DNA from 4 places in the Streptomyces sp. WAC00040 genome. Region 4 is predicted to be linked to each of the others. Evidence: riboswitches for the same ligand, from Rfam matches in the RefSeq annotation. Region 4 holds a riboswitch; each other region holds the start of a gene.
The links. A riboswitch is a leader RNA that binds a small molecule or an ion and turns the genes downstream of it on or off. The one in region 4 is predicted to bind cobalamin.
Positions count from the first base shown of each region.

Region 1: linked by a shared signal. The riboswitch ahead of MDN94_RS26460 (ABC transporter substrate-binding protein) and the one ahead of MDN94_RS14245 (ribonucleoside-diphosphate reductase subunit alpha) in region 4 are both predicted to bind cobalamin.
Region 2: linked by a shared signal. The riboswitch ahead of MDN94_RS34565 (energy-coupling factor ABC transporter permease) and the one ahead of MDN94_RS14245 (ribonucleoside-diphosphate reductase subunit alpha) in region 4 are both predicted to bind cobalamin.
Region 3: linked by a shared signal. The riboswitch ahead of MDN94_RS30590 (cobalamin biosynthesis protein) and the one ahead of MDN94_RS14245 (ribonucleoside-diphosphate reductase subunit alpha) in region 4 are both predicted to bind cobalamin.

Region 1 covers NZ_JAKQZE010000003.1:213,547-219,338, forward strand. Annotated here, with positions in the region: gene MDN94_RS26435 (DUF305 domain-containing protein) at 1-590, opposite strand, end outside; gene MDN94_RS26440 (DUF6153 family protein) at 679-1,098, opposite strand; gene MDN94_RS26445 (ArsR/SmtB family transcription factor) at 1,487-1,849, opposite strand; gene MDN94_RS26450 (SRPBCC domain-containing protein) at 1,846-2,292, opposite strand; partial or broken gene MDN94_RS26455 (iron chelate uptake ABC transporter family permease subunit) at 2,431-2,672, opposite strand; cobalamin riboswitch at 2,777-2,973, shown strand; gene MDN94_RS26460 (ABC transporter substrate-binding protein) at 3,060-4,040, shown strand; gene MDN94_RS26465 (FecCD family ABC transporter permease) at 4,085-5,050, shown strand; gene MDN94_RS26470 (ABC transporter ATP-binding protein) at 5,047-5,792, shown strand, end outside.
Region 2 covers NZ_JAKQZE010000004.1:865,225-871,016, reverse strand. Annotated here, with positions in the region: gene MDN94_RS34580 (energy-coupling factor ABC transporter ATP-binding protein) at 1-77, opposite strand, end outside; gene cbiQ (cobalt ECF transporter T component CbiQ) at 74-823, opposite strand; gene MDN94_RS34570 (energy-coupling factor ABC transporter substrate-binding protein) at 827-1,234, opposite strand; gene MDN94_RS34565 (energy-coupling factor ABC transporter permease) at 1,231-1,920, opposite strand; cobalamin riboswitch at 1,951-2,146, opposite strand; gene MDN94_RS34560 (PTS-dependent dihydroxyacetone kinase phosphotransferase subunit DhaM) at 2,241-2,651, opposite strand; gene dhaL (dihydroxyacetone kinase subunit DhaL) at 2,648-3,274, opposite strand; gene dhaK (dihydroxyacetone kinase subunit DhaK) at 3,330-4,322, opposite strand; gene MDN94_RS34545 (endo alpha-1,4 polygalactosaminidase) at 4,570-5,388, opposite strand; gene MDN94_RS34540 (spherulation-specific family 4 protein) at 5,385-5,792, opposite strand, start outside.
Region 3 covers NZ_JAKQZE010000003.1:1,113,914-1,119,705, reverse strand. Annotated here, with positions in the region: gene MDN94_RS30600 (putative cobaltochelatase) at 1-1,715, opposite strand, end outside; gene MDN94_RS30595 (cobyric acid synthase) at 1,804-3,312, opposite strand; gene MDN94_RS30590 (cobalamin biosynthesis protein) at 3,309-4,262, opposite strand; cobalamin riboswitch at 4,352-4,497, opposite strand; gene MDN94_RS30585 (hypothetical protein) at 4,622-4,843, opposite strand; gene MDN94_RS30580 (inorganic phosphate transporter) at 4,856-5,792, opposite strand, start outside.
Region 4 covers NZ_JAKQZE010000001.1:3,033,499-3,039,290, forward strand. Annotated here, with positions in the region: gene MDN94_RS14240 (ribonucleotide-diphosphate reductase subunit beta) at 1-713, opposite strand, end outside; gene MDN94_RS14245 (ribonucleoside-diphosphate reductase subunit alpha) at 713-3,061, opposite strand; cobalamin riboswitch at 3,193-3,319, opposite strand; gene MDN94_RS14250 (GNAT family N-acetyltransferase) at 3,369-3,893, opposite strand; gene mctP (monocarboxylate uptake permease MctP) at 3,994-5,628, opposite strand; gene MDN94_RS14260 (DUF3311 domain-containing protein) at 5,625-5,792, opposite strand, start outside.

The DNA of each region.
Region 1 (5,792 bases), on a different contig from region 4:
TGAGAGGTGACGATGTCGCCGGCCATGTCCTTGGCCGGCTGGTAGGAGCCGTCGGCCTGTTCGGTCTTCGCCATGTCGACGGCACCTTCGTGGTGCTTGATCATCATCTCGAGGAAGGCGGTGTCGAAGGCCTCCCCGGACGCCTTCTCCAGCTCCGTCATCTCCTCGGGCGTCATCATCCCGGACATGGAGTGACCGGCGTGCTCGCCGCCCTCGCCCTCCTCGGGGACGTCCTCGCCCCACGAGGCGAGCCACCCGGAGAGCGTCTTGATCTCCGGGTCCTGTGCCTTTTTGATCTCGGCGGCCAGCGCCTCGACGTCCGCGGAACCCGCGCGGGTCGCCGCCAGGTCGGCCATCTCCACCGCCTGCCGGTGGTGCGGGATCATGCCCTGCGCGAAGGCCACGTCGGCGGCGGTGCGCTCACCCCCCTGGGCGGAGGCCGACGCCGAGGCGCTGGGCGCCGAGGGCGCGTGGCCGCCGTGGCCGGAGGAGCTGTCGTCTCCCCCACCGCAAGCGGCGAGCAGGACGGCGGCGGTCGCCGAGGCAGCGACAGCGGCGGCACGGCGGATCGTGGAACGGTCTGCGGACATAGTGGTGCTACTCCTGTGATGTGCGTTCGATCGGGCATGGCTCGCACGACGGCGCCGGCCCAGAAAGGCCGGGCGCGCCGGGGGTGCCCTATATGCGCAGGAGTTGCAGTTGACTCAGTGACGGCGGGGCGCGCACGCCCGGGGCCGCCTCGAAGGCGGATGCCGGAGGGTCCGCGTCCGGCGGCATGCAGACCGCGGAGAGGACAGGGGCGGGAAGCGCGGGGGCCGCGCTCGTACCGCTCGCGGCGCACGTCTGGTCGGCGTGCGAGACATGTCCGCCCCCATCGTCGTGGGGGTCCCCGTGTACGCAGTCGCAAGGGGCCGAGTCGTCGTGCGCCTCGGCGGGCGCAGCCGGAGCGGCGGTGGCCGACACCGTGCCGGTGTCGGCGAAGGCGGTACCGGGCGCCAGTCCATGCATGGCCACGACGCCCACGAGGAGGGCCAGCACCAGCATCACGTAGACGCGCGCCCTGAAGGGGCGGGCCTCGCGGCGGGTGTGCTGACTCATGCCCGCATCCTAACCAGCAGGCGTGCGCCGTCCCCGTCGAGCACCGCACGGCCGGGGCATCGCAGCATCGGGCACCGCCGGCAATTGTCGGGCACCGAACCGTTGAGCACCGCACCGCCGCGCCTTGCGGTCGGGCACAGCACCATCGGCAGTCGTTCTGCGCCGACGAGGTGTGGCGGAACACCATCGTCCGCAGTCCGCCGGACGCCGTCCGGCAAGAGCGGCGGCGCCCTCGTTGAGGCATGCGCCGCCGCGGCGCGGTGCGAGCGAGTCGCTCACCGCGCCGCGGCGGCAGCGGCTCCGGTTGCGTGACCGGCGCCCCGTGAGCCGACCGTCTTGTCGGCCCACGCGTGCTCGAACAGCCTCACGCGGGAGCAAGATCGGCGCGTCAACCCGGATCCCGCTCCGCTTCCTCCGCTGCCTCGGCGACGCGCTTGATGTTCGCCAGGCGCCGGTCCCAGTCGGCCGCGAGCGCGGCCATCCAGCGGGCCGTCGTGTCCAGCGCCGTGGGCCTCACCGCGTACCGCACCTCGCGACCCACCCGGGTCCCCGAGACCAGTCCGGCCGCGTCCAGGACAGCGAGGTGTTTGACCACCGCCTGCCGCGAGACGGGAAGCGGCTCGGCGAGCGTCGTCGCGGTGGCCTCGCCCTTCGCGGCAAGCAGTTCCAGCAGTTGACGCCGCGTCGGGTCTGCCAGCGCGACGAGCACGCTGTCGACGGTCTCGCCGGCGCCGTGAGCCCCGTCGGTCACGCGGACGACTGCTCGGCGCGCGTCTTGAGTGCGTCGAGCTCCAAGGGCCAGCCCTCGCTGTGGTCCTTCCTGTTCTGGCTGCGCAGCTCCTGGGACCCGGCCAGTGCGGCGAACCCGCTCTCGACGACGTGGAGCCGGGTCTGCTCGCCCTCCTGGGTCAACGTGAACTCCACGAGGGTGCTGTTGTCCTCGCGCAGTTCCTCTCCGGGGAACGCACTGGTCCAGCGGTACGCCAGGTACGTGGGTGGCTCGACCTTCTCCACCCGCACGGGGAAGTCGCCGTGCTCGGGGTTCTTCGCCACCATCGACTCGCCCTCCCTGGCCACGGTTCCGGGCAGGCTCGCCTTGTCGGCGACCCAGAACCCGGGCTGCGCGACCAGCGACCAGACCCGCTCCAGCGGCGCTGCGATGAGGGTTTCGCTTTCGATCCGGTCCTCGCTCATGAGGAGACTCCTTGTTCGCTTCCACCATCAGTGCAACCCCAGAGTTGCACATCAGGCTTTGACGTGCAACCCACAGGTTGCACCATGCGATGCCAGCCCTGCTGCCCGGGCCGGCGGTCCGCCGAGGCGGCGTGCGTGCTACCTGCGGCTGCGTACTAACAGATGGAGGAAGTACGGAGTCCCGATCACGGCGGTCATCAGGCCCGCGCCGAGCTGGACCGGCGCGATCACCGTGCGACACACCGGACCGGCGGTGCAGACGAGCACGGCGCCGAGGAGCACCGCGACCGGCACCACCCGTGCGTGCCGGCCCACGAGGGCACGGACCGCGTGCGTGCCACGAGCCCCACGAAGCCGATCGTGCCGGCGGCGGCCACTGCAAAGGGTCTCGGTCCTTGGGCACAAGGCCGAAACCGGCCGAGTTCACACGCTCCGCGCGACCGGCGCCCCACACCCCCGTGGACGGCCGGGACTTCGACCCCTGTGGTAGCTTCCGCGAGCCAGTCGAACTCCGTACGTGTGTGTACGTGGGTCAGGGAATCCGGTGCGAATCCGGAACTGACGCGCAGCGGTGAGGGCGACGGGCGTGGCACACAGCCACTGGGCCGGGACACCGGCCCGGGAAGGCGCCTCGTCCGGTTGACCCCGAGTCCGAAGACCTGCTGGCACATCGTAGGGACGGGCCCCGCGCATGGGCCCTCGACGCTAGGAACGACGCTGTGTCTTTCAACCGCCCGACCGCTTCGTCCGCAGTGCTCCTCAGTGGAATGCTGCTGCTGACGGGGTGTGGGACCTCGCCCCGCCCTTCTTCCGCTCCGCAGGCCGGTGCGCGGGTCATCGAGAACTGCGGGAAGAAAGTGGAGATCCAGGGAGACGGCCCACAGCGCGCCGTCTCCCTGAACCAGGGCACCACCGAGATCCTGCTGGCTCTGGGCCTCGCCGACCGGATGGCCGGGACGGCCACTTGGACCGACCCCGTCATGAAGGGCTTGGAGAAGCCCGCCGCCGGTGTGGAGCGTCTCGCGGAGAACAACCCGTCCTTCGAGAAGGTCCTCGCAGCCGAACCCGACTTCGTCACGGCCTCGTTCGCCTCCACCCTCGGCAAGGGCGGTGTGGCCACGCGCGAGCAGTTCGAGGAACTCGGCGTGCCGTCATACCTCTCGCCGTCGGACTGCGTGGGCAAGGACAACAGTGGTGACGGGGACGGCGTGCGCACCAGCCCGCTGACGATGGACACCGTCCACGGTGAAGTACGTGACCTCGCCCGCGTGTTCGGCGTCGAGGAACGCGGCGACGAGCTGGTCGCGGAACTCGAGGCCCGCGTGCGCAAGGCCACCGCGGGACTCGACGCCTCTGACGTCACGTTGATGTACTGGTTCGCCAACGCCGAGTCCCCGTACATGGCGGGATGCTGCGGCGCCCCCGGCGTCATCACCCGTGAGACGGGTGCGAAGAACGTCTTCGACGACACCACGGAGGAATGGCCGCAGATCAACTGGGAGACGGTCGTGGACCGCGACCCGGACGTCCTGGTGATCGGCGACCTGACCCGCAAGTCGCAGACCGCGGAGAGCGCCGCGAACAAGATCCGGTTCCTTGAGACCGATCCGGTCACGCGGAACATGGACGCCGTACGCCACAAGCGGTACGTCCTGCTCAGCGGCCAGGCCATGAACCCGACGATCCGCACGGTGGAGGGAGTCGAGCAAGTGGCCGACGCCTTGCGCCGATTCGGACTCGCGAAGTGACCTCGGCGCTGCTGCGCGGCGCGGCCGGGCTCACCGCGCTGGCGATGTCCGTCGCCCTCGCCATCACCATCGGGCCGGCGGATATCGGCGTCCGTGACGTCTGGTCCGTCGTCGCCTCGCACCTGAGGGGCGACGCCTCCGGTCTCACCCCGATCCGTGACGGCATCGTGTGGAACCTCCGCCTCCCGCGCACGCTTCTGGCGGCCGTGTGCGGCGCGGGGCTCGCGCTGTGCGGGGCGGTGATGCAGTCGTTGCTGCGCAACCCGCTCGCCGATCCCTTCGTCCTGGGCGTCTCTTCCGGAGCTTCCACCGGTGCCGTCGCCGTGGTCGTCCTGGGCGCCGGCGGCGGGGTACTGTCCGTCTCGGCAGGGGCCTTCACCGGTGCTCTGTGCTCGTTCGCCGCGATGCTTCTGCTGAGCCACACCCTCGGCGGCACCACCGACCGGGTCGTGCTGTCCGGCGTCGCGGCGATGCAGCTGTTCTCCGCGCTCACCTCGTTCGTCGTCGTCACGTCCGCCGACGCGGAGACCACCCGCGGCGTGCTGTTCTGGCTGCTCGGCTCGCTGAGCGGGGCCGGCTGGACCGACGTGTGGCTGTGCCTCGCCACCCTGGGGGCCGCTCTGGCCGTCTGCCTGGGTCACGCGAGGACCCTGGATGCCTTCGCCTTCGGGCAGGACGCGGCGGCCACCCTGGGCGTGAACGTCGGCCGCGCCCGACTCCTGCTGCTGTGCGTCACCGCCCTGCTCACGGCCGCCCTGGTCAGCTCGGCGGGTGCCATCGGCTTCGTCGGCCTGGTGCTCCCCCACGCCGCCCGCGCCCTCGTCGGGCCCGGACACGGCAGGTTGCTTCCCACCACGGCCCTGGGCGGAGCTGTCTTCCTGATCTGGGTCGACACCGTCGCCCGGACCGTCATCGAACCCCAGGAAGTGCCGGTCGGTGTCATGACCTCCCTGATCGGCGTGCCCGCGTTCGTGCTCGTTCTGTACCGCACCCGGAGAGTGGCCCGATGACCCTCATCGCCGATCGCGTCTCCCGCACTGCCGGCGGGCAGTTGATCCTCGGCGACGTCAGTGTCGCACCGGGACCCGGTGCGACGACCGCCCTGCTCGGTCCCAACGGCTCGGGGAAGTCCACGCTGTTGCGTATCCTCTGCGGCGTGCTCGCCCCTGCCTCCGGAGTGGTCACGCTGGACGGCCGGCCCCTGGAGCGCATACCCCGGCGGGACGTCGCCCGGCGGGTGGCCGTCGTCGAGCAGCAGGCGGAAACGGCGGTCGAGCTGACCGCCGTCGACGTCGTACGGCTCGGTCGCATTCCCCACCGGCGCGCCTGGGCCCAGCCGTCGCCGGCCGACGAGCGGGCCGTCCGCGACGCCCTCGACCGCACGGGTCTCACCGACCGGGCCGACCGCGCCTGGCACACGCTCTCCGGAGGTGAACGCCAGCGCTTGCAGATCGCCCGGGCCCTCGCCCAGGAGCCACGCGAACTGCTCCTGGACGAACCGACGAACCACCTCGACATCCAGCATCAGCACGACCTGCTCCGCCTCGTCAGCGGGCTCGGCGTGACCAGCGTGGTCGCCCTGCACGACCTCAACCTCGCCGCGATGTACTGCGACCACGTCGTGGTCCTGCGGCAAGGAAGTGTCGTCGCCGCAGGCACCCCGCAGGAGGTGCTGACCGAGACGCTGATCGCAGACGTCTACGGCGTACGCGTCGCCGTCACCGCCCCCGAGCCGGACGGCCGCCCGCACAT
Region 2 (5,792 bases), on a different contig from region 4:
ACGGAGGGCCCGTCCTCGTACGCGTAACCCGCGTCGACGAGCTCCACGACGGCGGGGCCCGCGGGGGAGTGGTTCATGGCAGACACCTTTCGAGCACGAGAGTGAGGGCGACGATCCCGGACAGCAGCGCGGCGACCATGGCGAGGAACGGTCGCGACACCGCTGCCCGCGGTACCAGCACCCGCAGCGTGCCGTCGTATCCGCGGCCCGCGAGCCCGGCCTGCAGCCGGCCGGCCCGGTCGAAGGCGCGCACGAAAGCGGTCGCGCCGAGGCCGGCCAGCGACCGCCAGGCGGCCGCCCTGCTCGTATGGCCGAGACGGGCGGCCTGCGCCTGGCGGATGTTGGACACGGCGTCCAGCAGCAGGAAGCTGATCCGGTACATCACGAGCGCCACGTCCACCACGGCCGGTGGCACGCCGGCGCGCACCAGCCGCGGGAGCACGTCCGACACGGGTGTCGTGAACGCGAACAGCAGCACACCCAGCGACGCGGCGGAGGTGCGCAGCAGCAACCGCGCCGCGTCCCCGGGCCCGCCGGGCGCGAAGGCCACCATGCCGTCCGGACCGCCCACCGCGAACAACAGCGGTACGGCTCCGGTGACACAGAACCCGAGCGGGATGCGGAACGCCCGCCACAGTTGGCGCGGTGCCACACCGGCCGGTCCGAGCAGGATCACAACCGTCGCGGCGGCGACGAGGACGGCACCCGGCCAGGGCGGCAGACAGACGGCCGTGACGGTCAGACCGAGGCCGAGGACGGCCTTTTCGCAGGGGTGGCGGCGGCGCCAGCGACTGCTGTGCGCCGCCGCGTCGATCGGCAACATCCGCTAGGGCGCCGTCGTCGCGGGGTCCGGGCCCTCGCTCCGCGAGCCGGGGACCGACGGGGCGGGTGCCGCGCCGTCCGGCGTCCTGCTCGCGGCCCGCTCGGCCGCCGCCCGCTCCTCGCCCTGCCGGCGGCCCTTGCGCAGCCCGAAGTAGTACGCCAGGACGCCCGCGCCGAGGGCCGCCTGGAGGGAGAACAGCGCCGACTCGATCTCGCCGGACGGCGGTTCGTACAGGGGGGTGAACCACGGCTCGTAGTCCGGCTCGAGTTCCGTGATAGCCGCCTCCGCCTCGCCGTCGGCGCCGGTGAACGGCTCCTCCTTGTGGTCCCCGAGCCCCAGGACGAGCGGCAGCACGGCCAGCGCCGCGACGGCCAGCAGCAGCAGGGTGTTGATCCTCGCGTTACGGCTCATCGGGCCGACGCCTCCTTCTTCGCACCCGTGACCAGCACACCGAGCCTGGTCAGTTCACCCTTGCTGGACCGGCTGAGCAGCCGCATCACCAGTACGGTGAGCAGTCCCTCGCTCACCGCCAGTGGAAGCTGCGTGACGGCGAAGATGCCGCCGAACTTGGCCAGCGCGCCGGGGATGCCACTGCCCGGGTCGGGGAAGGCGAGCGCCAACTGCACACTGGTGACGCAGTACGTGGACAGGTCGGCGACGAACGCGCCGAAGAACACGCTCACCATCAGCGGCACGTCGAAGCGGCGCAGCAGCCGGTACACCCCGTACCCCGCCCACGGCCCGACGACCGCCAGGGAGAAGACGTTGGCGCCCAGCGTTGTGAGTCCGCCATGGGCCAGCAACAGGGCCTGGAACAGCAGCGTGATGGTGCCGAGCACCGCCATGATCGGCGGTCGGAACAGAATGGCCCCGAGGCCCGTGCCGGTCGGGTGCGAGCAGCTGCCCGTAACCGACGGGATCTTCAGTGCCGACAGGACGAACGTGAACGCTCCGGACGCGCCGAGCAGCAGCGTCGACTCGGGATGGGACTTGACCTCGCGTTTCAGGGCGCGTACGCCGTGGACGACGAACGGGGCGGACGCGGCGCCCCAGGCGACCGCGTGCAGCGGGGGCAGATACCCCTCGGCTATATGCATGATGTGGGAGACCCTCTCCAGCACCTCGTGGATGGACAACGCACCTTGGCCGGTCTCCTGGCTGACGGGTCATGCCGCCCGGACTCCGCCTTCCCGGGCACCGCGCGTACACGCGGTGACCCAGTGGCTCCCCGTGAGGGGGTGGAGCCGGACTTCCCGATCACAGTGGCGAGGGCCGCACCGGTACCGCACCGGTTTCCCGAACACCAAGGCCCCGTGACAGTAATGCTCCGACCAGTGACATCACAAGCCGCGCACGGGCGCACCGGCCGGCGGCGGGGTGAGCCGTTCGCCACACCCGCCGCCGCGCCGCCCGTCCGTCACTGCTTGCGGTAGCCGTACGCCTCCGACGCCGCGGCCTCCACCGCGTCCAGGTCGGCACCGGCGGAGGCCGTCACCACCGCCGCGACAGCGCCCTCCACGAACGGCGCGTCCACCAGGCGGGTACCGGCGGGAAGTTCGTCACCCTCGGCCAGCAGCGCCTTGACCGTCAGGACGGCGCTGCCCAGGTCGACGAGGACGGCGACGCCCGCGCCGCCGTCGACCTGCTCCGCCGCGGCCGTGATCAGTTCGGAGCTGGTGCCGAGGCCCCCGTCGGGTGTGCCGCCCGCGGCCGCCACCGGGGCCGTACCGCCGCCGCCCGCGAGCCCTTTCGCCATTTCGGCGACCGCGGTGGCGACCTCCCTGCTGTGCGAGACCAGCACGATGCCGACCTGCTTGCCGTCGCTCATCCGGCCGCCCCCTCCGCCGGGTCCGCCGTCTCGGCGAGCGCCGCTAGCAGCAGCGCCGACGACGTGGCGCCCGGGTCCTGGTGGCCGATGCTCCGTTCACCGAGATAGCTCGCCCTGCCCTTGCGCGCCTGCAACGGCACGGTGTCCGAAGCTCCTTGCTCCGCAGCCTCGCGGGCCGCCGCGAACGACTGCGTGCTGTCGCCGAGCGCCGCCACCGCCGGCTCGAGAGCGTCCAGCATCGTCTTGTCACCGGCCTTCGCCCCGCCGAGCTGGGCCACCGCGGCGACGCCGGCCCGCAGTGCTTCGGCGAGCTGCCCCGGTGTCACCTGGGCGTCGTCACCCAGCGCTTTGCCGGTGCGCCGCAGCAGCGTCCCGTACAGCGGGCCCGACGCCCCGCCGACCGTCGACACCAGCTGCCGTCCGGCGAGCATCAGCACGGCGCCCGGTGTCGCCGGGGGCTCCTTCTCCAGCACCGCTGCGACGGCCGTGAACCCCCGTTTGAGGTTGCTGCCGTGGTCCGCGTCGCCGATCGCCGAGTCCAGCTCGGTCAGTCGGTCCGCCTCCCGGTCCACCGAGACGGCGACCGCGGCCAGCCAACGGCGGAAGAATTCGGCGTCGAGCACAAGCACTCCCTGGAATCGGTCGGTTCGAACGGTGTGATCTCGAGGCCCCAGGCTCTCAGCGTCCCCATCGCAGCGCCGGAGTCTGCACCGGCGCGTCCCACAGCCTGAGCAGCTCCTCGTCCACCTGGCAGAGCGTCACCGAAGCGCCGGCCATGTCGAGAGAGGTCACGTAATTGCCGACGAGGGTGCGGGCCACCGCCACGTCCCGCTCCGCCAGCACGCGCTGGACCTCGGCGTTGAACCCGTACAGTTCCAGCAGTGGCGTCGCGCCCATCCCGTTGACCAGGGCGATCACCGGGCCGGAGGGCCGCAGGTCCTCCAGAACGGCGTCGACGGCGAAGTCGGCGATCTCCCGCGAGGTCATCATCGGGCGCCGCTCCCGCCCCGGCTCGCCATGGATGCCGATGCCCAACTCCAGCTCGCCAGGGGGAAGATCGAATGTGGGGCCGCCCTTCGACGGCGTGCTGCACGCGCTGAGCGCCACGCCGAAGGTGCGCGAGGAGTCGTTCACCTGCCGGCCGATCGCCTCGACCCGCTCCAGCGGTGCCCGCTCCTCCGCGGCGGCCCCGGCGATCTTCTCCACGAACAGGGTCGCCCCGGTGCCGCGCCGCCCGGCGGTGTACAGGCTGTCGGTCACCGCGACGTCGTCGTTGACGAGAACCTTCCCGAGCCGCACCCCCTCGTCCTCCGCGAGCTCGGCCGCCATGTCGAAGTTCAGCACGTCACCGGTGTAGTTCTTCACGATGAACAGCACGCCCTCGCCGCTGTCGACGGCGGCGGCGGCCCGCACCATCTGGTCCGGCACCGGGCTGGTGAACACCTCTCCGGGGCAGGCGCCGTCGAGCATCCCGTGCCCGACGAAGCCGCCGTGCAGCGGCTCGTGCCCCGAGCCGCCGCCGGAGACGAGCGCCACCTTCCCCGCGACGGGCGCGTCACGCCGCACGATGACCCGGTTGTCCACGTCCACGGCCAGATCGGGGTGGGCCGCAGCCATCCCGCGGAGGGCGTCCGCGACCACGGTCTCGGGAACGTTGATCAGCATCCTCATGGGTATCTCCTGGGAAGCTCGGCAGGGGTGGGTGCCTGCGCCGGCCGTCTGCGTATCGGAGGGAGCCCTGCAGGGGCAGTATCGACCTTGCCGCTGCGAAGGTCACGTCGGGAAACATCCGCGTGTGCCGCCCGCTCCGCCGCCGTGCGGTGGCACGGCCGGGCTGCCGGCGGCCACCGAGACCGTGGGCGCCAGGGCCGGCGGCGGCACCGGGCCGCGTCTGGTCCTGTGCGCCGGATCCGCCTGGTCAGCAGGGCTCACGCCAGGTGCCCAGTTCCGGCTTCTTGAGCATCGACGACAGCCGCAGCCCGCGGGCCGCCGGGCAGAAATCGGCCGTGCGCTCCGCGTACTCCACGTGGAAGACCGCCTTGCCCGCCGCGATGAAAGGCTCGAGCAGCGCGCATTCGCCGTACTGTGCGCACTCCTCGTTGACCGCGAAGTCGAAGTCGTCCAGCAGGTGCGGAATCTGCGCCAGGTCGTTCTTGAGGCCCACGGCCAGACCCCGCTCGTGCGCGATGTCCGCGATCATGCGGTTGTACCGGAGCTGGTCGTGCGCCGTGAGCGGGAAACCGGTGTCGTTGCCGTAGCCCTCGACCAGATCCGGTTCCACCGCGTCGAAACCCTTGTCCCGGCACATGTCGAACCGGCGCTCCATGACGGGCCGCAACGCCGACACCTGGCGGATGTCCAGCCAGCGCTCGCCGTGCCATCCGTTGGGCCTGCCCAGCACCTCGCGCGGGAAGGCGTGCCGGTCGGGGCGGAAGTCCTCCCAGGCTCCCACGTTGACGTAGCAGATCACCTTGCGGCCGTCCCGGTGCAGACCGGCGACGTCCGAGGCGGTGTTCTCGAAGCCGTCGATGTCGTAGACGGGCACGTCGACCGACGGGTCGACCCTGCCGTCGAGCTGCCACTGCCAGGCCAGTCCCGGGTGCGGCTGCCACACCGGGCCGGCGCGCCTGCCGGCCGCGCCGCCGTGGCCGCCGGAGCATACGGCCAGAGCGGCAACGGCGGCCAGCGCGGCCATGACGGCCACAGCGGCGACGAGGGCCGGCGGGAGCCGCCTCATCGGTCCGTCGCGCTCAGCGCGGGCGTCAGCCGGGACCAGGGGTTGGGCGGTTCTCCCGTCACGGGACCGCACACGGCCGCCCCCCGCTCGCGGGCAGTGCGCACGGCGAGCGGCACGAGCAGTTCGGGCACGCCGTAGACGAGGTGGCACAGCCGCTCGGGCGGCTGTCGCGCGGTCCACGAGGGGCGGTTGAACGCCGACACGTAGGTGGACCAGTGACCCTCGAAGGTGACGGTCAGGTCGGCGAGCCGCGCGTAGCCGGGAGCGGGATGCACGCCCGGGTTGAGGACGACGGTCGACGCGCCGAGGCGGCGGACGGACCGCACCAGCCGGCGGCAGGCCGGCAGCCCGTGCGGCCCGGCGGTCACCTGGTCCAGGAAGCAGCCGTCGATGGCGTACCACTC
Region 3 (5,792 bases), on a different contig from region 4:
TTGAGCAGTCCCTGTGCCAGCGGTGTACGGCCACCCGTCGGCAGGGACTCCAGCCGGGCCGCCGCCGCGTCCACCGAGGACGTGGGCGGCAGCGCCAGCTCCGCGCCCTTGCCGCGGAAAGTGATCAGCCCCACCTTGTCGCGCCGCTGGTACGCGTCGAGCAGCAGCGACAGCACCGCGCCCTTGACGGCGCCCATCCGCTTCCTGGCCGCCATCGAACCGGACGCGTCGACCACGAACAGCACGAGGTTCCCCTCACGCCCCTCGCGGGTCGCCTGTCGCATGTCGTCCCGGCGGACCACCAGCCCGGGACCGCTGCGCCCGCGGGCGCGCTGGTGCGGAGCGGCCGCTTGCACGGTGGCCGTCAGGTGCAGCTTGGTGAGCGCGCCCTGGGGCCGTCGTGCGCCGGTGGTACGGCCGTGCTCGGTACGCGCCCGCGACCTGCGTCCCGCCGCGCCCTCGCCCAGGCCGGGCACGCTGAGCATCTTGGTACGGAAGGGCTCCGTGGCGCGCGCGGGCTGTTGTTCGGCACCCGCGCCCGGCGCCACTTCCGGTGCCTGACCGGCCTCCGGCGCGGACCCGGCCGCCTCACCGCTGTCCGGTCCGCCGCGCTGCGGCGGCACCCCGCCGCCTCCGCCGTCGGGCCCGCCCTCCGGACCGGGATCCGGATCGTTCGGGTCCGGGTCCCCGTCCGGCCCGTCGTGCCCGCCGAACTCGTCCAGCGTCTCGTCCAGTTTGCTCTCGTCCAGGCCGGGCGCGTCGAAGGGGTTGCGCCGCCTGCGGTGCGGCAGCGCCAGCAGCGCGGCCTGCCGGACGTCCTCCTCCACGACCTCGTCCCGCCCGGCCCACGCGGCCAGCGCGGTCGCCGTACGGGCCATCACGATGTCGGCACGCATACCGTCCACCTCGAACGCCGCGCAGGTAGCGGCGATCTGACGCAACGCCACGTCACCCAGCACCACGCGCGGCAGCAGCTCCCGCGCCGCCACGATCCGCCCGCGCAGTGCCTCCTCCTCACCGGCCCAGCGCGCCGCGAAACCGCCGGGGTCGTCGTCGTACGCGAGCCTGCGCCGTACGACCTCCACCCGCTGGTCGGGGTCGCGGGAGGCCGCGACCTCCACGGTGAGCCCGAAGCGGTCGAGCAGCTGCGGCCGCAGCTCGCCCTCCTCGGGGTTCATGGTCCCGACGAGCAGGAAGCGGGAGGCGTGCCGTACGGAGACGCCTTCACGCTCGACGTACGAAGCGCCCATGGCGGCGGCGTCCAGCAACAGGTCGACGAGGTGGTCGTGCAGCAGGTTGACCTCGTCGACGTACAGCAGCCCCCGGTGCGCGTCCGCGAGCAGACCGGGCTCGAACGCCTTCACTCCCTCGGCGAGCGCCCGCTCGATGTCTAGCGCCCCGACGAGCCGGTCCTCGGAAGCGCCGACGGGCAGTTCCACCATGCGCGTCGGCCGTGCCACCCCCGGCCCCGCCTCGTGCGGGCCGTCTGGACACGCCGGGTCCGGGGCCGCGGGGGCGCAGGAGAACCGGCATCCCGCGACCACGTCGACGTCCGGCATGAGGGAAGCGAGCGCCCGCACGGCGGTCGACTTGGCGGTCCCCTTCTCGCCGCGCACGAGCACGCCGCCGACCGCCGGACTGACCGCGTTGAGCAGCAGGGCCAGCCGCAGGTCGTCCATCCCGACGACCGCGGTGAACGGATAGGGGGTGCTCATCGCCTGATCACTCCTTCGCTGGAGCCGCGGAGCGGCTCTCCTGTGCCCTGCCGGCTTCGCCGGCGGGCCGATTGCCCGGCGACCGCTCTCACGGCGCGCCCGGAGGGATGAACGGCAGTCCCGCCGGCGCCCCTTCCTCGATCAGCCGCATCAACGCCCCCGTGTCCGCGTGCTCTTCGATCAGATCCCCCAGCCGGTCCAACTGCTCCTCGCGCAGCCCGCCGAAACATGTGTCGGGCGCGGGCACGAAACGGCGGCCCGCCTGTGCGGCGACCTCCCGCAGGAACGCCCGCCGGAAGCCGTCGCTCTCCAGCGACCCGTGCCAGTGCGTGCCCCACACGGCGCCCACCCGGCAGCCGTCGAGGAAGGCGTCGCCGCCGATGACCTCCGCGACGCCGTGATGGATCTCGTAGCCCTCGACGCGTGTGCCGAGCGCCTCGCCGACGGGCCGGGCGAGGGTCTTCTCCGGCGCGAACCGCACCCGTACGGGCAGCAGTCCGAGCCCGTCGACCGCGCCGGCCCTCGACTCGACGTCGTCCTCGATGTGTTCGCCGAGCGCCTGGAAGCCGCCGCAGATGCCGAGCACCGGCCTGCCCTCGGCCGCGCGCCGGACCAGGGCGTCCGCGAGGCCGCGCTCACGCAGCCACGCCAGTGCCTTCACCGTCCCGCGCGTGCCGGGGACCACTACCAGGTCGGCGTCCACGAGCTCCTCCGCGCGGTCCACGAACCGCACCACGACGCCCGGTTCCGCCGCCAGCGCGTCCACGTCCGTGAAGTTCGACATCAGCGGGACGGCGCACACCGCGACGCGCAGCACGTCCTCACCGACGGGCGGGGCCACCACCGACTCCCGCACAGCGCCGCGCAGGGACACCCGCAGCCCGTCCTCCTCGTCGATACCGAGCCCGTGCGCGTACGGCAGCACCCCGAACGTCCGCCGCCCGGTCAGCCCGAGCAGCATCTCGAGCCCCGGCTCCAGCAGCGACACGTCACCGCGGAACTTGTTGACCAGGTAGCCCGCCACCAGGGCCTGGTCCTCCGGGCTCAGCAGCGCCGTCGTACCGAAGAACTGGGCGAAGACGCCGCCCCTGTCGATGTCCCCGACCACCAGCACCGGCAGCCCGGCGGCCCGTGCGATGCCCATGTTGACGATGTCCGTGCGGCGCAGGTTGATCTCGGCCGGACTGCCCGCCCCCTCGCAGATCACGGCGTCATACGTGCCCCGCAACTCCTCCAGGCACGCCATCACCGGCTCGAACAGCTCCCGCTGCCGGCCCCCGTGGTACCCCTTGGCGCTCAGCTCGCCGACCGGCCGGCCCATCAGCACCACCTGGCTGGAACGGTCGCTGCCGGGCTTGAGGAGGACGGGGTTCATCAGCGCGGTCGGCTCCACCCGCGCGGCCTGCGCCTGCATGGCCTGCGCCCGCCCGATCTCCGCTCCCTCGCGCGTCACGAACGAATTCAGGGACATGTTCTGCCCCTTGAACGGCGCGACCTTCACGCCTTGGCGCACGAGCCACCGGCAGATCCCGGCGGTCACGACACTCTTGCCCGCGTCCGAGGTGGTCCCGGCGACGAGCAGCCCCCCACCGGTCATGCCGGCCTCCTTCCGCCGCGGCTCTGCCGCAGCATCCGCCCCGCCACGCAGACGGCGAGGGTGAGCAGGCCGACCCGGCGCGAGAGCCGCACCGCCCGTCCGATGTCACCGAACTCCACCGCGCGCCCGGCCTCGTTGAGTACCGGCCGGTGTTCGACCCGCCCGCCGTACGAGAGGGAACCGCCCAGCCGCACGCCCAGGGCGCCCGCGAAAGAGGCCTCCACAGGGCCGGCATTGGGGCTGGGATGCTTGGCCGCGTCCGCGCGCCAGGCCCGTGCGGCTCCGCGCCGGTCCGGGCCGCAGACGGCCGCCAGGGCCGCGGTCAGCCGGGCGCCCGGCCACCCGGCGACGTCGTCCAGGCGGGCCGAAGCCCAGCCGTACCGCAGGTAGCGGGGGGACTTGTGGCCGACCATCGCGTCCAGGGTGTTCACCGCCCGGAAGCCGACCAGCCCGGGCACGCCCGCCAGCGCCCCCCACACCAGTGCCCCGACGACCGCGTCGGAGGTGTTCTCCGCGACGGACTCGACGACGGCGCGGGCGATCTGCTGCTCGTCCAGGGCGTGCGGGTCGCGTCCGCAGAGGTGGGGCAGCCGCTCGCGGGCCGCTTCGACGTCGCCTGCGGCCAGCGCGTCACCGATGGCCATGGCCTCCCGCCCCAGGGTCGTACCGCCGACGACCGCCCAGGTGGCGCCGGCGGTCAGGGCGACGGACGCGGCGGGGGAGCGGCGTACGGCCCGGGAGGCCAGCACGGCGGCCGCGACGGCGCCACCGGCGCACACAGCAGTGTGCAGGGCGCCCCGGCCGCGGTGGTCACGCCAAAGGACACGCTCGACGGCGCTCGCGGCCCGACCGAACGCGGCGACCGGATGCCCGCGGCGGGGATCGCCGATGAGCAGGTCGCCGGCGAGGCCGGCGGCGGCGCCGTACACGAAGACTCGGTCGGCACGCATGGGATCAGCGATCCCAGGGGTGGTGTCCGACGGACAGGGCTGTACCGCGGCCGGGCATGCGAAAAGTCCTCACTCAGGGTCCGCGCCCTGGTTCGACGTGACCGGCGGTGAGAGTTCCTGGCTCCCCGGGACCGTTCATCCCGGGTGACAGTGGCGGGACCGCGCCGGATTCGCACCGGACTTCCTCTTCTGCCGCCGTTGTTGGCCCCGGCAGTCCACCACGCCCGCGAACGCCCGTCAACTCACCCTTGACCTGCGGCGGGACAGTGTGCCGAGCCCCACACGGGCGGACACACGACGGCCGGGCCGCGAACACCCGAGGGTGTTCGCGGCCCGGCCGTCGAAGGGCGGTGCGGTCGTCAGACGACGATCAGGTAGATCCCGTAGGACACGGCCGCCGCGCAGAGCGCGAAGCAGGCGTACGCGCCGGTGCGGGCCAGTGCGCCGGAGCCTCCGGCCCGGGCGGCCGCCTCCTGCTTGGTGAGGCCCACGACACCCAGGGTGAAGAGTCCCACCAGCGCGACGGTGGCGACGAGGCTCACGCCGAAAACGGAGCCGAGAGCAGTCCAGTCGATCTTCATTCCGTTACTTCCTTACACCGTGGCCGGGCGGGGCGACTCGGTCTCGGGTTCGGCCGGGGCCGCGATGGTGGCCTTCAGGTCACCGACCGGCGGCGGGGTGACGGCCGCGATGGCGGTCGTGACGACGCCCGCGGGCTCGTCATCCACGTCGTTGACGTTGGTGTGGTCGACGACCTGACGGCGCGAGATGAACCAGATCGCGACGCAGGAGGCGACGAGGAAGACTGCGACGGCCGCGACGCCCCAGTCACCCTGCTTGGTGACGTACTCGGAAGCCGCCGCGACGAGACCGGCGGCCGGCAGGGTCAGGCCCCAGGCCACGAACATCCGGGTGGCGGTGGACCAGCGGACCACACCGCCCTTGCGGCCGAGCCCGGCGCCCATGACGGCACCGGAGCACGAGTGCGTCGTCGACAGGGAGAAGCCGAGGTTGGAGGAGGCGAGGATCACGCTGGCCGCGCTGGTCTGGGCGGCGAAGCCCTGCTGCGGCTGGAGGTCGGTGAGGCCCTTGCCCATGGTGCGGATGATGCGCCAGCCGCCGAGGTAGGTGCCGAGCGCGATCGCCACACCGGCGGAGACGATGACCCACATCGGAGGGTTGGAACCGGGGGCGACCACATTGCCGGCCACGAGGGCCAGCGTGATGATGCCCATCGTCTTCTGGGCGTCGTTGGTGCCGTGTGCCAGGGAGACCAGGCCCGCCGAGGCGATCTGCCCGGCGCGGTAGCCCTTCGCCGTGGCCTTCGGGTCCGTGTTCTTGCCGATCTTGTACGTCAGCCGGGCCGCCAGCATCGCGGCGAGGCCGGCGACGAGCGGCGCGGCGACGGCCGGGATCAGGACCTTGGTGACGACGACGCCGCCGTTGACGCCGCCGAAGCCGACCGAGGCGACCGTGGCGCCGATCAGGCCGCCCATGAGGGCGTGCGACGAGCTGGACGGCAGGCCCACC
Region 4 (5,792 bases):
TCGTCGTCGAAGAGCTCCGGCTCCTCCTTACGGACCGTGTCCACGACCTCGAAGGCGAAGTTCATGTGCATCGTCTCGTCCCTGAACACCCAGTTGGTGCCGGTGGCCAGACCGTGCAGCAGACCACGGGAGCGGAACCAGTAGACGTACGCGAAGGCGCCGTAGAAGAACAGGCCCTCGATGCACGCCGCGAAGCAGATCAGGTTGAGCAGGAAGCGGCGGCGGTCCGCCCGTGACTCGAGACGGTCGATGCTCTCGACCGAGTCCATCCACTTGAAGCAGAACGCGGCCTTCTCCCTGATGGAGGGGATGTTCTCGACCGCAGAGAAGGCGGCCGCCCGGTCCTCGGGGTCGGGAAGGTAGGTGTCGAGCAGCGTCAGATAGAACTGGACGTGCACGGCCTCCTCGAACAGCTGCCGCGACAGATACAGCCGCGCCTCGGGGGAGTTGATGTGCTTGTAGAGGGTCAGCACCAGGTTGTTCGCCACGATCGAGTCGCCCGTCGCGAAGAACGCGACCAGCCGGCCGATCATGTGCTGCTCACCCGGGGAGAGCTTGGCCAGGTCGGCCACGTCCGAGTGCAGGTCGACCTCCTCCACCGTCCAGGTGTTCTTGATCGCGTCCCGGTAGCGCTCGTAGAAGTCCGGGTAGCGCATGGGCCGCAGAGTGAGCTCGAAGCCGGGGTCGAGAAGGTTCTTGGTGGTGGAGCTCATTACTGGCAGGCCTCGCAGGACTCGGGGTTTTCCAGGGAACAGGCGACGGCATCCTCGGGCGTCACCTGTGCGGGGACCGGGACGGCCGCCGACGCGGCGCGCGCGATCCGGGTCGCGGGGCGCGAGCGCAGGTAGTACGTGGTCTTGAGGCCCTGCTTCCACGCGTACGCGTACATCGAGCTGAGCTTGCCGATCGTCGGCGTCTCGAGGAACAGGTTCAGCGACTGGCTCTGGTCCAGGAACGGCGTACGGGCGGCCGCCATGTCGATCAGACCGCGCTGCGGGATCTCCCAGGCGGTGCGGTACAGCGCGCGGATCTCCTCGGGCACCCAGGTGAAGCCCTGCACCGAGCCGCTCGCCTCGCGCAGCGCCTCCCGCGTCTGCGCGTCCCAGACGCCGAGCCGCTTGAGGTCCTCCACCAGATAGGAGTTGACCTGGAGGAACTCGCCGCTGAGTGTCTCGCGCTTGAACAGGTTGGAGACCTGCGGCTCGATGCACTCGTAGACACCGGCGATCGAGGCGATGGTCGCGGTCGGCGCGATGGCGAGCAGCAGCGAGTTGCGCATGCCGACGTCGGCGATCCGGGCACGCAGCGCCTCCCAGCGCTCCGGCCAGGTCAGCGTCGTGTCGTAGTGGTCGGGATGCAGCACGCCGCGTGCCGCGCGCGTCTCGGCCCAGGCCGGCAGGGGCCCGTTGCGCTCCGCGAGGTCGCACGAGGCCTCGTAGGCCGCCAGCATGATCCGCTCGGCGATCCTCGTCGAAAGGGCCCGGGCCTCCGCCGAGTCGAAGGGCAGCCGCAGCTTGAAGAAGACGTCCTGCAGGCCCATCGCGCCCAGGCCCACCGGGCGCCACCTGGCGTTGGACCGCCCTGCCTGCTCCGTCGGATAGAAGTTGATGTCGACGACGCGGTCCAGGAAGGTGACGGCGGTGCGGACGGTGGCGTCCAGCCGCTCCCAGTCGATGTCGTCGCCGCTGACGAACGCGCCGAGGTTCACCGAGCCGAGATTGCACACGGCCGTCTCGCCGTCGTCCGTGACCTCGAGGATCTCCGTGCACAGGTTGGAGGAGTGCACGACCCGTCCCGGCTCCGCGGTCTGGTTGGCGGTGCGGTTGGACGCGTCCTTGAAGGTCATCCAGCCGTTGCCGGTCTGGGCGAGGGTGCGCATCATCCGGCCGTAGAGGTCGCGCGCGGGGACGGACCGGCGGGCCAGTCCCGCGGCTTCCGCCCGGCGGTAGGCCGTGTCGAAGGCCTCGCCCCACAGGTCGACCAGCTCCGGGACGTCGACCGGGGAGAACAGCGACCACTCGGCGTCCGCCTCGACGCGGCGCATGAACTCGTCCGGGATCCAGTGGGCCAGGTTCAGGTTGTGCGTACGGCGGGCGTCCTCACCGGTGTTGTCGCGCAGCTCGAGGAACTCCTCGATGTCCGCGTGCCAGGTCTCCAGGTAGACGGCGGCTGCGCCCTTGCGGCGGCCGCCCTGGTTCACCGCGGCGACCGAGGCGTCAAGGGTCTTCAGGAACGGGACGATGCCGTTGGAGTGCCCGTTGGTGCCGCGGATCAGTGAACCGCGGGCGCGGACACGGGAGTAGGAGAGCCCGATGCCGCCCGCGTGCTTGGAGAGGCGCGCGACCTGGTGGTAGCGGTCGTAGATCGAGTCGAGCTCGTCGAGCGGCGAGTCCAGCAGGTAGCAGGACGACATCTGGGGGTGGCGGGTGCCGGAGTTGAAGAGGGTGGGGGAGGAGGGGAGGTAGTCCAGCCGGCTCATCAGCCGGTACAGCGCCGCGACCTCCTCAAGGGCGCGCGGCGAGTCGTCCTCGGCGAGCCCGCAGGCGACGCGGAGCATGAAGTGCTGGGGCGTCTCGACGACCTGGCGGGTGATCGGGTGACGCAGCAGGTAGCGGCTGTAGAGGGTGCGCAGGCCGAAGTAGCCGAAGCGGTCGTCCGCCTCGAGGTCGATCAGCGCGTCGAGCCGCGCGGCGTGCAGTGCCACGAAGGCGGCCGTGCGGTCGGCGATCAGCCCCTCGCGGTGACCGGTGGCGACCGAGGCGGTGAACGAGGAAGCGCCCTGCCCGGCCGCCTCTTCGGCGATGGTGCGGGTCAGCAGACGCGCGGCGAGCCGGGAGTAGGCGGGGTCGTCCGAGATGAGGCCGGCGGCCGCTTCGGCGGCGAGGGAGTGCAGCTCCGCAGCGTCGGACCCGGCGTTGCGGCCGCGCAGCGCGGCCGCGGCGACCTTGCCCGGGTCGGTGTCGGGCAGGTCCGCCGTCAGGTCCGTCAAGGTCCGCAGCAGCGCGGTCCCGGGGCCGTCGTTCTCCGTCGCTGAGACCGGATCGGCTGGCGCGATGGTCATGTGATGCTCTCCCTCGCTCGGCTCTGGGCCGGCGGAGGGGGCGGGCCGTGGCACGTGTGACGGGGCAGCACGGCGCACGGCGTCCACCGGCCCAACCGCGAGGCCCGGACGTCTGGGCATCCGGATCGGTCGAACCGGATGCGCCGTCGACAGGTCCTCGGACTTGAACGGGTACGGCAGAGCGCACCGGATCACACCGTTGCGGGACAGTTCCGGACTCGCACCGGATTCCCCTGTGGCGACAGCGAGATGAGCATACATGTGGGGGCGGGGTGCTGCGCCTGCCCCTACATGTTGTGTCGGGAGGTCATATCGTGACGGCAGGTCCGGAGAGCTCCAGTGCGTACGTCAGCAGCGAAACGAGGCCCGGGACGGGTTCCCAGTCCCGCTCCGGGGTGCGCACGAAGCCCATCCGGCCGTAGATGCGGTGCGCCGCGTACATCGTGGGCTGTGTGGAGAGCACCAGCCGTACGCACCCCGGGGTGGCTCTCGCCCGTTCCACGCAAGTGCGCACCAGCGCCTCGCCCGCACCGCGGCCGCGTGCCTCGGCGCCCACGGCGAGCATCCGGAACTCGGCCTCGCCGGGTCCCGCGATGTCGGCGAACGGTCCGCCGGCCGGGACGAACGCCACCTGGCCGAGCAGCGTGCCCTGGTCGTCGACGGCGACGTACACCTCCGCCTGCGCGTCGCGGCCCGCGACGTCGCGGAGCACCTCGAGGTACGGGTCCTGTTCGCCGAGGGCCAGCAGCCCGCCGTCGAGGTAGGCGCGGGCGGTCAACTCGCCGAGGGCCGTGTGCTCCTCGGGTTCGACTCTTCTGATCGTGATGTCCATGCCCGGCAGTGTGTATCAGGGCACGACGAAGGGCCGCCGCATTTCCCGGCCGGGGAAGTGCCCGGACGGGAGGCGCGACGGCCCTTGTGCGCGCGACCGGTCAGTGACCGCCGGGAGCGCCCGCCGTGGCCGGCGGCAGCTCCACCTTCACGCCCGGGTCGCCCGCGTCCGCCGTGTAGTCGGACGGGCTGGTCTCGTCGATGCCGTCGGGGGCCTTGGCCGCCCGCAGGACGAAGGTGAGAACGACGGTGACGACGACGTTCAGCACGAACGCGGTGAGACCGATGTAGCCGATCTCGCCGATGCCCGGGATCTCCGCGGACGAGCCGCCGAAGTGCTTCTGGGTCGGGCTGGCCACGCCGTACGCGGCGGCGGTGCCGTAGATCATGCCGACCGCCCAACCGCCGATGAGCGCCCACCGGTGGAACCAGCGGGTGAACAGACCGCCCACCAGCGCCGGGAAGGTCTGGAGGATCCAGATGCCGCCCAGCAGCTGGAAGTTGATTGCGACCGTCTTGTCCATGGTGAGGACGAAGGCGAGCGCGCCGACCTTCACCAGCAGCGAGACCAGCTTGGAGACCTTGGTCTCCTGCGCCGGCGTCGCGTCGGGCTTGAGGAAGTCCTTGTAGATGTTGCGGGTGAACAGGTTCGCCGCGGCGATCGACATGATGGCCGCCGGGACGAGTGCGCCGATGCCGATGGCGGCGAAGGCGACGCCCGCGAACCAGTCGGGGAACATGTTCTCGAACAGCTGAGGGATCGCCAGCTGGCCGTTCTTGACGTTCACCCCGGCCGCGATCGCCATGAAGCCGAGCAGCGCCAGCAGGCCCAGCATCAGCGAGTACAGCGGCAGGATGGTGGTGTTGCGGCGGATCACCTCACGGCTGCGCGAGGAGAGCGTGGCCGTGATCGAGTGCGGATACATGAAGAGCGCGAGCGCCGAACCGAGCGCCAGCGTGGCGTAGCCCCACTGGCCCAGCTCGCCGGGCACCAGAGCGCCGTTGGGCTTGTCGGTGGCCGGGTTGATCTGGGCGAACTTCTCGCCGGCGCTGGCGAAGATCTCGTCGAAGCCGCCGAGCTTGATCGGGATGTAGATGATCGCCACCGCGATGACGATGTAGATCAGGGTGTCCTTGACGAAGGCGATCAGTGCCGGGGCACGCAGTCCGGAGGAGTACGTGTAGGCCGCGAGGACACCGAAGGCGATCAGGAGCGGCAGGTCCTTGACGAACCAGTGCGTGGTTTCACCGCCGCCCACGCCCATGACGTCCAGCACGGCCTGGATGCCGACCAGTTGGAGCGCGATGTACGGCATGGTGGCGAGGATGCCGGTGACGGCGACCGCCAGCGACAGGCCCCTGGAGCCGAAGCGTCCGCGGACGAAGTCCGAGGTGGTGACGTATCCGTGCTTGTGCGACACCGACCACAGCCGTGGCAGGAAGGTGAAGATCAGCGGGTAGACGAGGATCGTGTACGGCACGGCGAAGAAGCCCGCCGCCCCCGCCGCGTAGATCGCCGCCGGGACGGCGACGAAGGTGTACGCGGTGTAGAGGTCGCCTCCGAGCAGGAACCAGGTCACCCAGGTGCCGAACGACCGTCCGCCGAGGCCCCATTCATCGAGGCTGTGCTCGTTCTCGGCCTTGCGCCAGCGCGAGGCCAGGAAGCCCATGACCGTCACGGCCAGGAAGAAGAAGATGAAGACGGCGAGTGCGACGCCGTTCACGCCGTCCTTCATCGGGACGCACCCCCCTTGCGGGCGCGCTGGTCACGCTGCCACAGCTTGTAGGCGATCATCGTCAGGGCCGTCGAGATCAGGACCCAGAGCATCTGGTACCAGTAGAAGAACGGCATGCCTATGACCGTGGGTTCGAGCTTCGCGTACGAACCGACCCAGAGCAT